2 regions of the Geodermatophilus sp. URMC 61 genome follow, and region 1 is predicted to be linked to the other one. Evidence: riboswitches for the same ligand, from Rfam matches in the RefSeq annotation. Region 1 holds a riboswitch; the other holds the start of a gene.
What was found. A riboswitch is a leader RNA that binds a small molecule or an ion and turns the genes downstream of it on or off. The one in region 1 is predicted to bind guanidine.
Positions count from the first base shown of each region.

Region 2: linked by a shared signal. The riboswitch ahead of ACU610_RS09815 (DMT family transporter) and the one ahead of ACU610_RS10650 (DMT family transporter) in region 1 are both predicted to bind guanidine.

Region 1 is NZ_JBRFHZ010000002.1:2,312,675-2,317,875, reverse strand. It holds gene ACU610_RS10660 (ABC transporter ATP-binding protein) at 22-1,920, shown strand; gene ACU610_RS10655 (SgcJ/EcaC family oxidoreductase) at 1,964-2,428, shown strand; gene ACU610_RS10650 (DMT family transporter) at 2,613-2,927, opposite strand; guanidine-III (ykkC-III) riboswitch at 2,939-3,003, opposite strand; gene ACU610_RS10645 (sirohydrochlorin chelatase) at 3,032-3,745, opposite strand; gene ACU610_RS10640 (SDR family oxidoreductase) at 3,742-4,503, opposite strand; gene ACU610_RS10635 (aconitate hydratase) at 4,512-5,201, opposite strand, start outside.
Region 2 is NZ_JBRFHZ010000002.1:2,130,814-2,136,014, reverse strand. It holds gene ACU610_RS09825 (methyltransferase domain-containing protein) at 1-182, shown strand, start outside; gene ACU610_RS09820 (alpha/beta fold hydrolase) at 331-1,128, opposite strand; guanidine-III (ykkC-III) riboswitch at 1,302-1,366, shown strand; gene ACU610_RS09815 (DMT family transporter) at 1,379-1,693, shown strand; gene ACU610_RS09810 (MBL fold metallo-hydrolase) at 1,977-2,825, shown strand; gene ACU610_RS09805 (MaoC family dehydratase) at 2,886-3,341, opposite strand; gene ACU610_RS09800 (CaiB/BaiF CoA transferase family protein) at 3,446-4,609, shown strand; gene ACU610_RS09795 (crotonase/enoyl-CoA hydratase family protein) at 4,612-5,201, shown strand, end outside.

The DNA.
Region 1 (5,201 bases):
CCGGTCGGGAGAGGGGGTGGCATGGACGTGAGCGGTCCCATGACCTCCATGGCGGCGATGCGGTCCTTCCGCCGCGACCCGTCCGTCGTCGCGCGGGAGCTGCCCAAGGGCACCGTCCGGCGCATCCTCGGTATCGCCCGGCCCTACCGGCGCGACCTGACCTGGTTCGTGCTGCTGGTGATCGGCTCGTCGGTCATCGGCGTGCTGACCCCGCTGCTGGCCGGGCGGATCGTCAACCGGATCGCGAGCCTGGAGGGGACGGCGGGCGACGTCGTTCGCATCGCGCTGCTCATCGCCGGTCTCGCGGTCGTCGACGCCGGCATCTCGCTGGCCACCCGCTGGTACTCCGCGCGCATCGGCGAGGGCGTCATCTACGACCTGCGCAGTCGGGTGTTCGAGCACGTCCAGCGGATGCCGGTCGCCTTCTTCACCCGCACCCAGACCGGAGCGCTGGTCAGCCGGCTGAACAACGACGTCATCGGCGCCCAGCAGGCCTTCACCTCGACGCTGTCGGGAGTGCTCTCCAACGCCATCGGCCTGGTGCTCACCGCCGGCGTCATGTTCTCGCTGTCCTGGCAGATCACCACGCTCTCGCTGGTGCTCGTGCCGGTCTTCGTGCTGCCCGCGCGCCGGATCGGCCGGCGGCTGCAGGAGATCACCCGGGAGTCCTACGGGCTCAACGCCTCGATGAACGCGACGATGACCGAGCGGTTCAACGTCGCCGGCGCGCTCCTGGTCAAGCTCTTCGGCCGGCCCGAGGCGGAGGCCGAGGGCTTCCGGGGCCGGGCCGCCCGGGTCCGCGACATCGGCGTCCTCTCGGCCATGTACGGCCGCACCTTCTTCACCGCGCTCACCCTCGTGGCGGCGCTGGCCACCGCGCTGGTCTACGGCCTCGGCGGCTGGCTGGCCTTCACCGGATCGCTCAGCCCCGGCGACGTCGTGGCGCTGGCCCTGCTGCTGTCCCGGCTGTACGGCCCGCTGACCGCCCTGTCCAACGTCCGGGTCGACGTCATGAGCGCGATGGTCAGCTTCGACCGCGTCTTCGAGGTGCTCGACCTGCAGCCGATGATCCGCGAGGAGCCCGACGCCGTCCCGCTGCCCGCGGACGACCGGTCGATCGAGTTCGAGCACGTCTCGTTCAGCTACCCGTCGGCCGCGGACGTCTCGCTACCGTCACTGGAGGACGTGTCGCTGCCCGAGCACGGCGGGCCGACGGCGGTGCTGCACGACGTCTCCTTCCGTGTCGAGCCCGGCCGGCTCGTCGCACTGGTCGGGCACTCCGGCGCCGGCAAGTCGACCATCGCGAACCTGGTACCGCGGCTGTACGACGCGACCAGCGGCACCGTGCGGGTCGGCGGCATCGACGTCCGGCACGCCACACTGGCCTCGCTGCGCGACGCGATCGGCGTGGTCACCCAGGACGCGCACCTGTTCCACGACTCGATCCGCGCCAACCTGCTCTACGCCCGGCCGCAGGCGACCGACGACGAGCTGTGGGCCGCGCTGAGCGGCGCCCGTATCGCGGCGCTGGTGCGGTCGCTGCCCGACGGGCTGGACACCGTCGTCGGCGATCGCGGCTACCGGCTCTCCGGCGGGGAGAAGCAGCGGCTGGCGATCGCCCGGGTGCTGCTCAAGGCGCCGGGCATCGTGATCCTCGACGAGGCCACCGCGCACCTCGACAGCGAGTCGGAGATGGCGGTGCAGCACGCCCTGGACACCGCGCTGGAGGGTCGGACGTCGCTGGTCATCGCCCACCGGCTGTCCACCATCCGCAGCGCCGACCAGATCCTCGTGGTGGACGACGGTCGCATCGCGGAGTCGGGCACACACGAGGAGTTGCTGGCGCTCGGCGGCCGGTACGCCGACCTCTACCGCACCCAGTTCGCCGTCGGCGAGGGGCGAACGGTCGGCGCGGCGTGACCACTACCGTCACTCCTGTCCCAGCAACGCAGGAGGAGCCAGCGTGACGTCCGCGCACCCGAACGACGCCCAGATCCGTGCGCTCTACGCCCAGTTCCTCGACGGCTGGAACCGGCGCAGCGGCGCCGCGGTCGCCGCTGCCTTCGCCGACGACGGGGACATCGTCGGGTACGACGGCACCCAGCACCACGGGCGTCTAGCCATCGCCGCCGACTTCCGGCAGATCTTCGCCAGCCACCAGACGGCCACCTACATCTCGGTGATCCGCTCCGTGCGACCGGTGGCGCCCGGGGTGGCCCTGCTCCTGGCCCACGCCGGGATGATCCCGCCCGGGAGCAGCGACATCGACCCACGCTTCCACACGGTCCACACGGTGATCGCGGTCGACGAGGGCGCCGGCCGCTGGCGGATCTCGCTGCTGCAGGCGACACCGGCGGCCTGGGACCAGCACCCCGAGGCCCGCGAGACGCTGACCCAGGAGCTGCGCGGGTTGCTCGCACCGCGCTGACCTGCAATTCGTCGTCCCCGGTACAGCGACTGCAAGAGGCCGCACCGGGGCGACGGCCTCCTTCCCCGTCGCGAGCGGGGCAGGGGCTCGAACAGCCTCCCGGCAGGTGGGAGGGCCCCGTCCTCCCCCGCCCTCCGCAGGCTCGGGGCGGCGTCCTGGACGGGGCCGGGGCAGGGGTCCTTCCTCAGTGCAGGACCTTGAGCCCCACGACGCAGCCGACGATCCCGGCGAGCAGCAGCAGTCGCACCGGGGACACCGGCTCCTCGCCGGACACCATGGCGATCACGACGGTCAGCACCGCGCCGATGCCGACCCAGACCGCGTACGCCGTCCCGACGGGCAGCTCGCGCATCGCGTAGGCCAGCCCGACCATGCTCAGCGTCATCGCGACGCCGAACACCACCGACGGCACCAGGCGGCTGAACCCCTCGGAGCGGCCCAGCGCGGTGGCCCAGACGGCCTCCAGCACACCGGACAGGACGAGCACGAGCCAGGACACGACGGCCTCCACAGGCGCCGTCTTGTCGCTGTCCGGGTACGGCACCGCTCGTCCGGGGGCCGGGAGGAGGCCCGACCCCAGGATCCCAGATCGGGTGCCGGTCGTCAGCTCGCGGCGGACCAGGCGGCGACCGCGGCGTCGTAGCGGTCGAGCAGCACGGCGGCGATGCGGTCGTCGGGCAGCAGGGGAGCGGTGACCGCGTCCGCGCCGGCCCCGCCGAGCCTGTCGTGGAAGTGGCCGGGCGCCAGCAGGTAGGCGGCGAGCACCACCCGCCGCGCACCGGCGGCCCGGGCGGCGGCGACCGCCTCGGGCACCGGGGGCTGCGCGGCCGAGCCGTAGCCGGTCGTCACCGGCCCGGTCCAGCGCTCCCGGAGCGCCGCCGCGGTGGCGTCGACGTCGGCGACCGAGCGCGGGTCGCTGGAGCCGGCGGCGGCGAGCACCACGGCCGTGCCCGGGTCGCCCGGGTCGGCGCCGACGGCCCGCAGCCGGTCGTGCAGGACGGCGACCAGCCGCGGGTCGGGGCCCAGCGGGCGGGCGGCGCGGGCCGCGGCGTGCTCGCGCACGGCCCGGGCGATGTCGACGTGCACGTGGTAGCCGCCGGAGAGCAGCAGGGGGACGACGACCGAGGGCCGCCCCTCCTCGGCCAGGTCCGCCACGACGTCGGCCACCGTGGGCGGCTGCACGTCGACGAACGCGGCGGTGGTGACCAGGCCGGGGCGCAGGGTCCGGGCGGCGAGCGCCAGCTCGGCGATCAGCCGCCGGCCGGTGGGGTTGCGGGTGCCGTGCGCGCAGGCGACCAGCACGGGAGCGTCGGTCACGGTGTCCTCAGCCGGCCACCGTCGACCGCGACGGACGTGCCGGTGACGTAGGAGGCGGCGGGGGAGAGCAGGAAGGCCGCCACGCGGCCGAACTCGGCGGGTTCGCCGACCCGGCCCAGCGGGATGCCGGACTCGGCGCAGGCACGGGCGCGCGCCGGGTCGCCGGAGGCGTCCTCGCGCCCGACGACCAGTTCGGTGGCGAACGTGCCCGGCAGCAGCCCGACCACCCGGATCCCGCGGGGGGCCAGCTCGTCGGCCAGCTGCTTGGCGGTCATCGCCAGGCCCGGGCGCAGGCCGTTGGAGACCGCCAGGCCGGGCAGCGGCGAGCGGGCGGAGGTGGAGAGCACGAAGCCGATCGCGGCGCCCTCGCCGAGGTGGGGGACCAGCGTCCGCACCAGCCGGAGCGGGCCGAGCAGCACGCTCTCCACGCCGTCCCGCCAGACCGCCTCGGGGGTCTCCAGCACGGTGCCGGGCTCCGGGCCGCCGACGCTGATGAGCGCACCGTCCACCCGGCCGAGCCGGTCCCGGGCGGCCGCGACCAGCCGCTCGGCCGCGTCGACGGCGGTGAGGTCGGCGGCCAGGCCGTGTGCCGCCGGCGGCCCGCCGAGGGCGGCGACAGCGGCGTCCACGGCGTCGTCGGAGCGCGCGTTCACCAGGACGCGCGCCCCGTCGGCGACGAGGGCCTGGGCGGCCGCGAACCCCAACCCCCGGCTCGCGCCGGTGACCAGGTAGCCGCGGCCGCCCAGGCCCAGGTCCATCCGGGGGATCAGCCGCGCAGCGAGCGCAGCACGTACTGCATGATCCCGCCGTTGCGGTAGTAGTTCGCCTCACCGGGGGTGTCGATGCGGACGACGGCGTCGAACTCGACGTCGCCCGCCCGGACCTTCACCGTGCGCGGGGTGCGCCCCTCGTTGAGCTCGGTGATCCCGGTGATCGTGAACTCCTCGTCCCCGGTCAGGCCCAGCGACTCCCGGTCCTGGCCCTCGGGGAACTGCAGCGGCAGCACGCCCATGCCGATGAGGTTGGAGCGGTGGATCCGCTCGTAGCTCTCGGCGATGACCGCCTTGACGCCCAGCAGCGCCGTCCCCTTGGCCGCCCAGTCGCGCGACGACCCGGAGCCGTACTCCTTGCCGGCCAGGACGACCAGCGGGATGCCCTGCTCCTGATAGGCGACCGAGGCGTCGTAGATGGTCGTCGTCTCACCGGTGAGGTGGTTCTTGGTGACACCACCCTCGGTGCCCGGGACCAGCTGGTTGCGCAGCCGGATGTTGGCGAACGTGCCGCGGATCATGACCTCGTGGTTCCCGCGGCGGGAGCCGTAGGAGTTGAAGTCGCGGCGCTCGACACCGTGCTCCCGCAGGTACGTCCCGGCCGGGCTGTCGGCCTTGATCGAGCCGGCAGGGGAGATGTGGTCGGTGGTCACCGAGTCACCGAGCACCGCCAGCACGCGGGCACC
Region 2 (5,201 bases), 180 kb from region 1:
GTTTCGAGCAGAACACCATCAGCGCGCTCAACATGGAACTGATCGCGCGGTTCGTGGTCGGCCGACAGGGATTGACCGAAGCGGACGTCGAGGCCTGGATGGCCGACCTGCGGCAGCGCGGCGCGGAGGACGACTACCTGTACAGCGTGAACCGGTACTGCTTCCTCGCCGTCGCCGAGTAGCCGGCCCGGCCACCGCGGATCGGACGCGACGTGGATCATCGAGGGTGAGCCGGGTTGGGGATCTCTGGGGATGGCCACCACTCCGGCCATCGGCCTCGTGGTCGAAGGGCTCTTCGAGTCGACGCGACCCGTGGGAAGGGGCCGCTGCTCAGTCGCGCAGATGCTCCGCGACCACCGGTGCGAGCACGTCCGGCGGCACGACGTGGCCATGCCCCTCGACCACGTGGAGACGGCCCTCGGGCAGGAGGTGTGCCAGCCGCCGACTCACGTCCACCATGAACGGGGGGCTCTCGCCGCCCACCATGACCAGGCCGGGCCGAGTGACCCGGCCTGCGACGTCCTCCGGAACCGCGCCGCCTGTCTCGATGTCGCCCATCACCGCCGAGTCGTACGCGAGGGTGGGTGCCAGCGCGGTCAACTCCGCCCATCTGTGCGTTCCGCGCATTCCGTCGATCACCTCCTCCGGCATCCCGGTGAGGCGGCAGAACGTCTCCACCGCATCGGCCCGCCTCTCCTGTGCGAGCAGGCTGCGGATGGTCTGTCCGTAGCGGCGCGCCCCGTCCCGCGCGGACTCGTCGTCGGGCGAGTACGGCGGATCGTGCAGGACGAACTGGTCCACGGGCAGCCCTGCAGCGACGGCCTGCAGCACCAGGGCGGCACCCGAGGAGTGCCCGTAGAGGTGGGCCGGGCCGCCGATCCGGTCGATCAACGCGGCGATGTCCTCGATCTCTCGATCGATGGCATACGGAAGCGTGTCGCCGCTGTCGCCGCGACCTCGCCGGTCGTAGTTGACGGTCGTGAAGTACCTGCCCAGCGCCTGGGCCGTGGGACGCATCAGAGCGCGATCGCACGTGGCGCCACAGACAGCGATCAGCGGCCGGCCGTCGCCGAAGACCTCGTAGGCGATGGAGGTGCCGTCAGCGGAGGCGACGATCTCGTGCGTCATGCGGATCAGACCGGAGAGCGAGGAGGGAGTCATCGGACCCCGCACCCGCCTCGTGTCCCGTAGTGGCCCGCTCGCTGCTGACACGTGGCCGCGTGCCGGCCCGGGGCGCGCCCTCGTCGTCTCGGGGTGGCAACCATCACCAACCGGGCGTACCGCGGCGTGAGACAGTGGGGACAGGCCCGCAACGAGGGTTCCGGACGAGCAGCGCCGTACCCGGACAGCGACAAGACGGCGTCTCCAGGAGACTCCCGTGTACTGGCTCGTGCTCATCATCTCCGGCGTCCTCGAAGCCGTCTGGGCGACCGCGCTCGCCACGACCGAGGGCTTCACCCGCCTGGCACCGACCGTCGTCTTCCTCGTCGGGCTCGCCGCGAGCATGGCCGGCCTCGCCTACGCGATGCGCGGGCTCCCGCTCGGCACGGCATACGCCGTCTGGGTGGGCATCGGCGCCGCTCTGACCGCCGGCTACGCCATGTGGTCCGGACAGGAGCCGGTGTCGGTGCTGCGGGTCTTCCTGCTGCTGGGCATCGTCGGCTGTGTCATCGGCCTGAAGGTCACGCACTAGCAGTCGCACCCAGGTGCTCCTCGGCAGCCTCGCACGTGGGAGACGTCCCGGATGCCGCCCTTGGAGCACCCTCGGAGCGCGGCTCGGGGCAGCCTCTGCACGTCATCTGCCATGCAGCTGCCGGTCATCCGGGTCCGGCCGCGCGATGGAGATCGCGTTCTGGGTTCCACCGCTGCGGGATGCTCGAGGCGACCCCGGCCGACGTGGGACCAGGTGCCGCTTCCGCGCAGCCCGCCGGCCGAGACGGTGGTGACCGGCCGACGACGTCCCCCTGGGAGGCCACGTGGGAACGCCACTGGGATCCGTCGCCTGGATCCACGGTGCCCGGGACTGCCGGCAGAGCACCGACCCGCTCATCCAGGTGCACCCGCTCGACGAGGACACCTTCGTCCTCCGGGTGAGCAAGTGCTTCAGCTTCGAGGCCAACTTCCTGTACCTGCTCCTCGGCGAGGCGCGGGCAGTCCTGTTCGACACGGGACCCCGGCCGGATCCGGGTGCGGGGGACCGGGTGCTGCCGATCCGCCGTGTCGTCGACGAGATCGTCGCCCGGTGGCTGCGGTGCCACGGTCTCGACGCGATCGAGCTGGTCGTCGCCCACACGCACGGCCACGGCGACCACGTCTCCTGGGACCGGGAGTTCCAGGGCAGGCCCCGGACGACGGTGGTGCCACCGACGCTGCCCGGGGTGCAGCGGGCCTTCCGTCTCCCGGACTGGCCGGACGGCGAGGCCCGCCTGGCCCTGGGCGGGCGGACGCTGACGGTGCTCCCCATCCCGGGCCACGAGGACTCCCACGTCGCCGCCTACGACCCCCGGACGCGATCGCTCCTCACCGGCGACACGCTCTACCCCAGCTTGCTCACCGTGCGGAACTGGCCCGCCTACCGGCGCAGCGCCGCCCGGCTGGCGCGGTTCGCGGAGGAGCAGGAGGTCGCCCAGGTCCTCGGCAGTCACATCGAGATGACCCGCGAGCCGGGGGAGGCCTTCCCGCTGGGAACGACCCACCAGCCCGGTGAGCACCCGCTCCCACTGGGTGCGGAGCAGGTCGCCGAACTGCACGCCGCGTGTGAGGCCATGGGCGACGCCCCGCGCGTCGACGTCCACGACGACTTCGTCATCCAGCCACTCGGCTGAGGTGGCCCTGAGGCCGCCCTCGGGGACGTGGGTGGTGGCGCACGAGATGCGCGGGAGACCCTATGCGGGGCGGACCCGGACCAGGTTCATCGCGGTCATGGTCAGCACGACCGCGCCGTCCTGCCGCAGCAGCTCGACGTGCGTGCGCACCAGCCCGCGGTCGGGCTTCGACCGCGACACCCGGGCCTCGGCGACCGTCGTCCGCAGGGTGAGCTCGTCGCCCGGCCGCACCGGGGCCACCCACCGCAGCTCGTCGACCCCGGGGGAGCCGAGGCTGGAGACGGGGGAGAGGTACTCGTCGGCCAGCAGCCGCATCATCAGCGCACAGGTGTGCCAGCCGCTGGCGATCAGCCCGCCGAACGGGCCGGCCGCCGCGGCCTCGGCGTCGACGTGGAACGGCTGCGGGTCGAACCGGCGGCCGAAGTCGACGACGTCGTCCTCCTCGACCCGCAGCGGGCCGTGCTCGGCCGTCGTCCCGGGCACGTAGTCCTCGAACCAGCGCTCGCTCGACGACACCGGTCCGCTCCCGCGGGACGCTCCGCTCCTCGCTCGTTCCTCGCTGACGGGCTTCCGTCCCTGTCCGCTCACGGGTCGAACCGTAGGGCGTTACGGTGCGTCCCGTGCTGCCGCCCTCCGGCCCCCTCGCGGGCACCCGCGTCGTCGAGCTGGCCGGTCTCGGCCCCGCCCCCTACGCCTGCCTGCTGCTGGCCGAGCTGGGCGCCGACGTCGTCAGGGTCGACCGGCCCGGCGGCGGCACGCAGCTGGTGCCGCCGGAGCGGGACGCGCTGGGCCGCAGCCGGCCGTCGGTGGCCGTCGACCTCAAGAGCCCGGCCGGCCGCGACGTCGCCCTCCGGCTGGCGGAGCGCGCCGACGTGCTGGTCGAGGGGCTGCGCCCGGGCGTCACCGAGCGGCTCGGCGTCGGCCCCGACGACGTCCTCGCCCGCAACCCGCGGCTGGTCTACGCGCGGATGACCGGCTGGGGCCAGGACGGCCCGCTCGCCGACCGCGCCGGGCACGACATCAACTACCTGGGGCTCACCGGCGCCCTGCACGCCATCGGGCCGGCGGAGGCGCCGGTCCCGCCGCTCAACATCGGTGCCGACTTCGGCGGCGGCGCGCTGTTCCTCGTCGTCGGGGTGCTCGCCGCCCTGCTCGAGCGGCAGACGAGCGGGCGCGGCCAGGTGGTCGACGCGGCCATGGTGGACGGCGCTAGCTCGCTGGTCACCATGGTCTACGGCCTGCTCGCCGCCGGTGCCTGGCAGGACCGCCGCGCGGCCAACCTCCTCGACGGGGCCGCGCCCTTCTACGGCACCTACGCCTGCGCCGACGGCCGGCACGTGGCGGTCGGCGCCATCGAGCCGCAGTTCCACGCCCAGCTGCTCGCCGGCCTGGGCATCGACCCCCGCGTGCACGGCGGGCAGCTCGACGTCGCCGGCTGGCCGGAGCAGCGCGCGCGGATCGCCGCCGCCTTCGCCACCCGCTCCCGCGACGAGTGGGCCGAGGCCTTCGCCGGCACCGACGCCTGCGTGACGCCGGTGCTCGGGCTGACCGAGGCGCCGCAGCACCCGCACCTGACCGCCCGCGGCACCTTCGCCGACCGCGGCGGGCACCCCGAACCGGCGCCGGCGCCGCGCTTCTCGCGCACGCCGGGCGCGGTGCGCGGGGCACCCCGTGCGCCCGGCCAGGACACCCGCACGGCGCTGGCCGCGTGGGGCTTCGGCGAGGACGAGGTGGCCGGCCTGCTGGAGGCCGGTGCGGTGGTGCAGGCGGAGCGAGGGGAGTAGCAGTGGGCGACGGGGTGCGGGTCGAGCGGCGCGAGGGCGTCCAGGTCGTCACGATCGACCGGCCGGAGGCGCGCAACGCCCTGGACCGGGCCGTCGCCGAGGCGGTGGCCGCCGCGGTCGACGAGCTGGACGCCGACGACGAGCTGCGGGTCGGCGTCCTCACCGGCGCCGGCGGCACCTTCTCCGCCGGCATGGACCTCAAGGCCTTCCTGCGCGGTGAGACGCCTGCGATCGAGGGCCGCGGGCTGTGCGGCATCACGCAGACCCCGCCGCGCAAGCCCCTGGTGGCCGCGGTCGAGGGCTGGGCGCTGGCCGGCGGTTTCGAGCTGGTGCTCGCCTGCGACCTGGTGGTGGCCGCCGAGACCGCGCGCTTCGGGGTGCCCGAGGTCAAGCGCTCGCTGGTCGCCGCCGGCGGCGGCGCGCTGCTGCTGCCGGCACGGGTGCCGCGCAACGTGGCGATGGAGATGCTGCTGACCGGCGACCCGATCGACGCCCGGCGGGCCGCGGAGGTCGGCCTGGTCAACCGGGTCACCCCCGAGGGCGGAGCGCTGGAGGGCGCCCTCGCACTGGCCGCGACGATCGCCGCGAACGG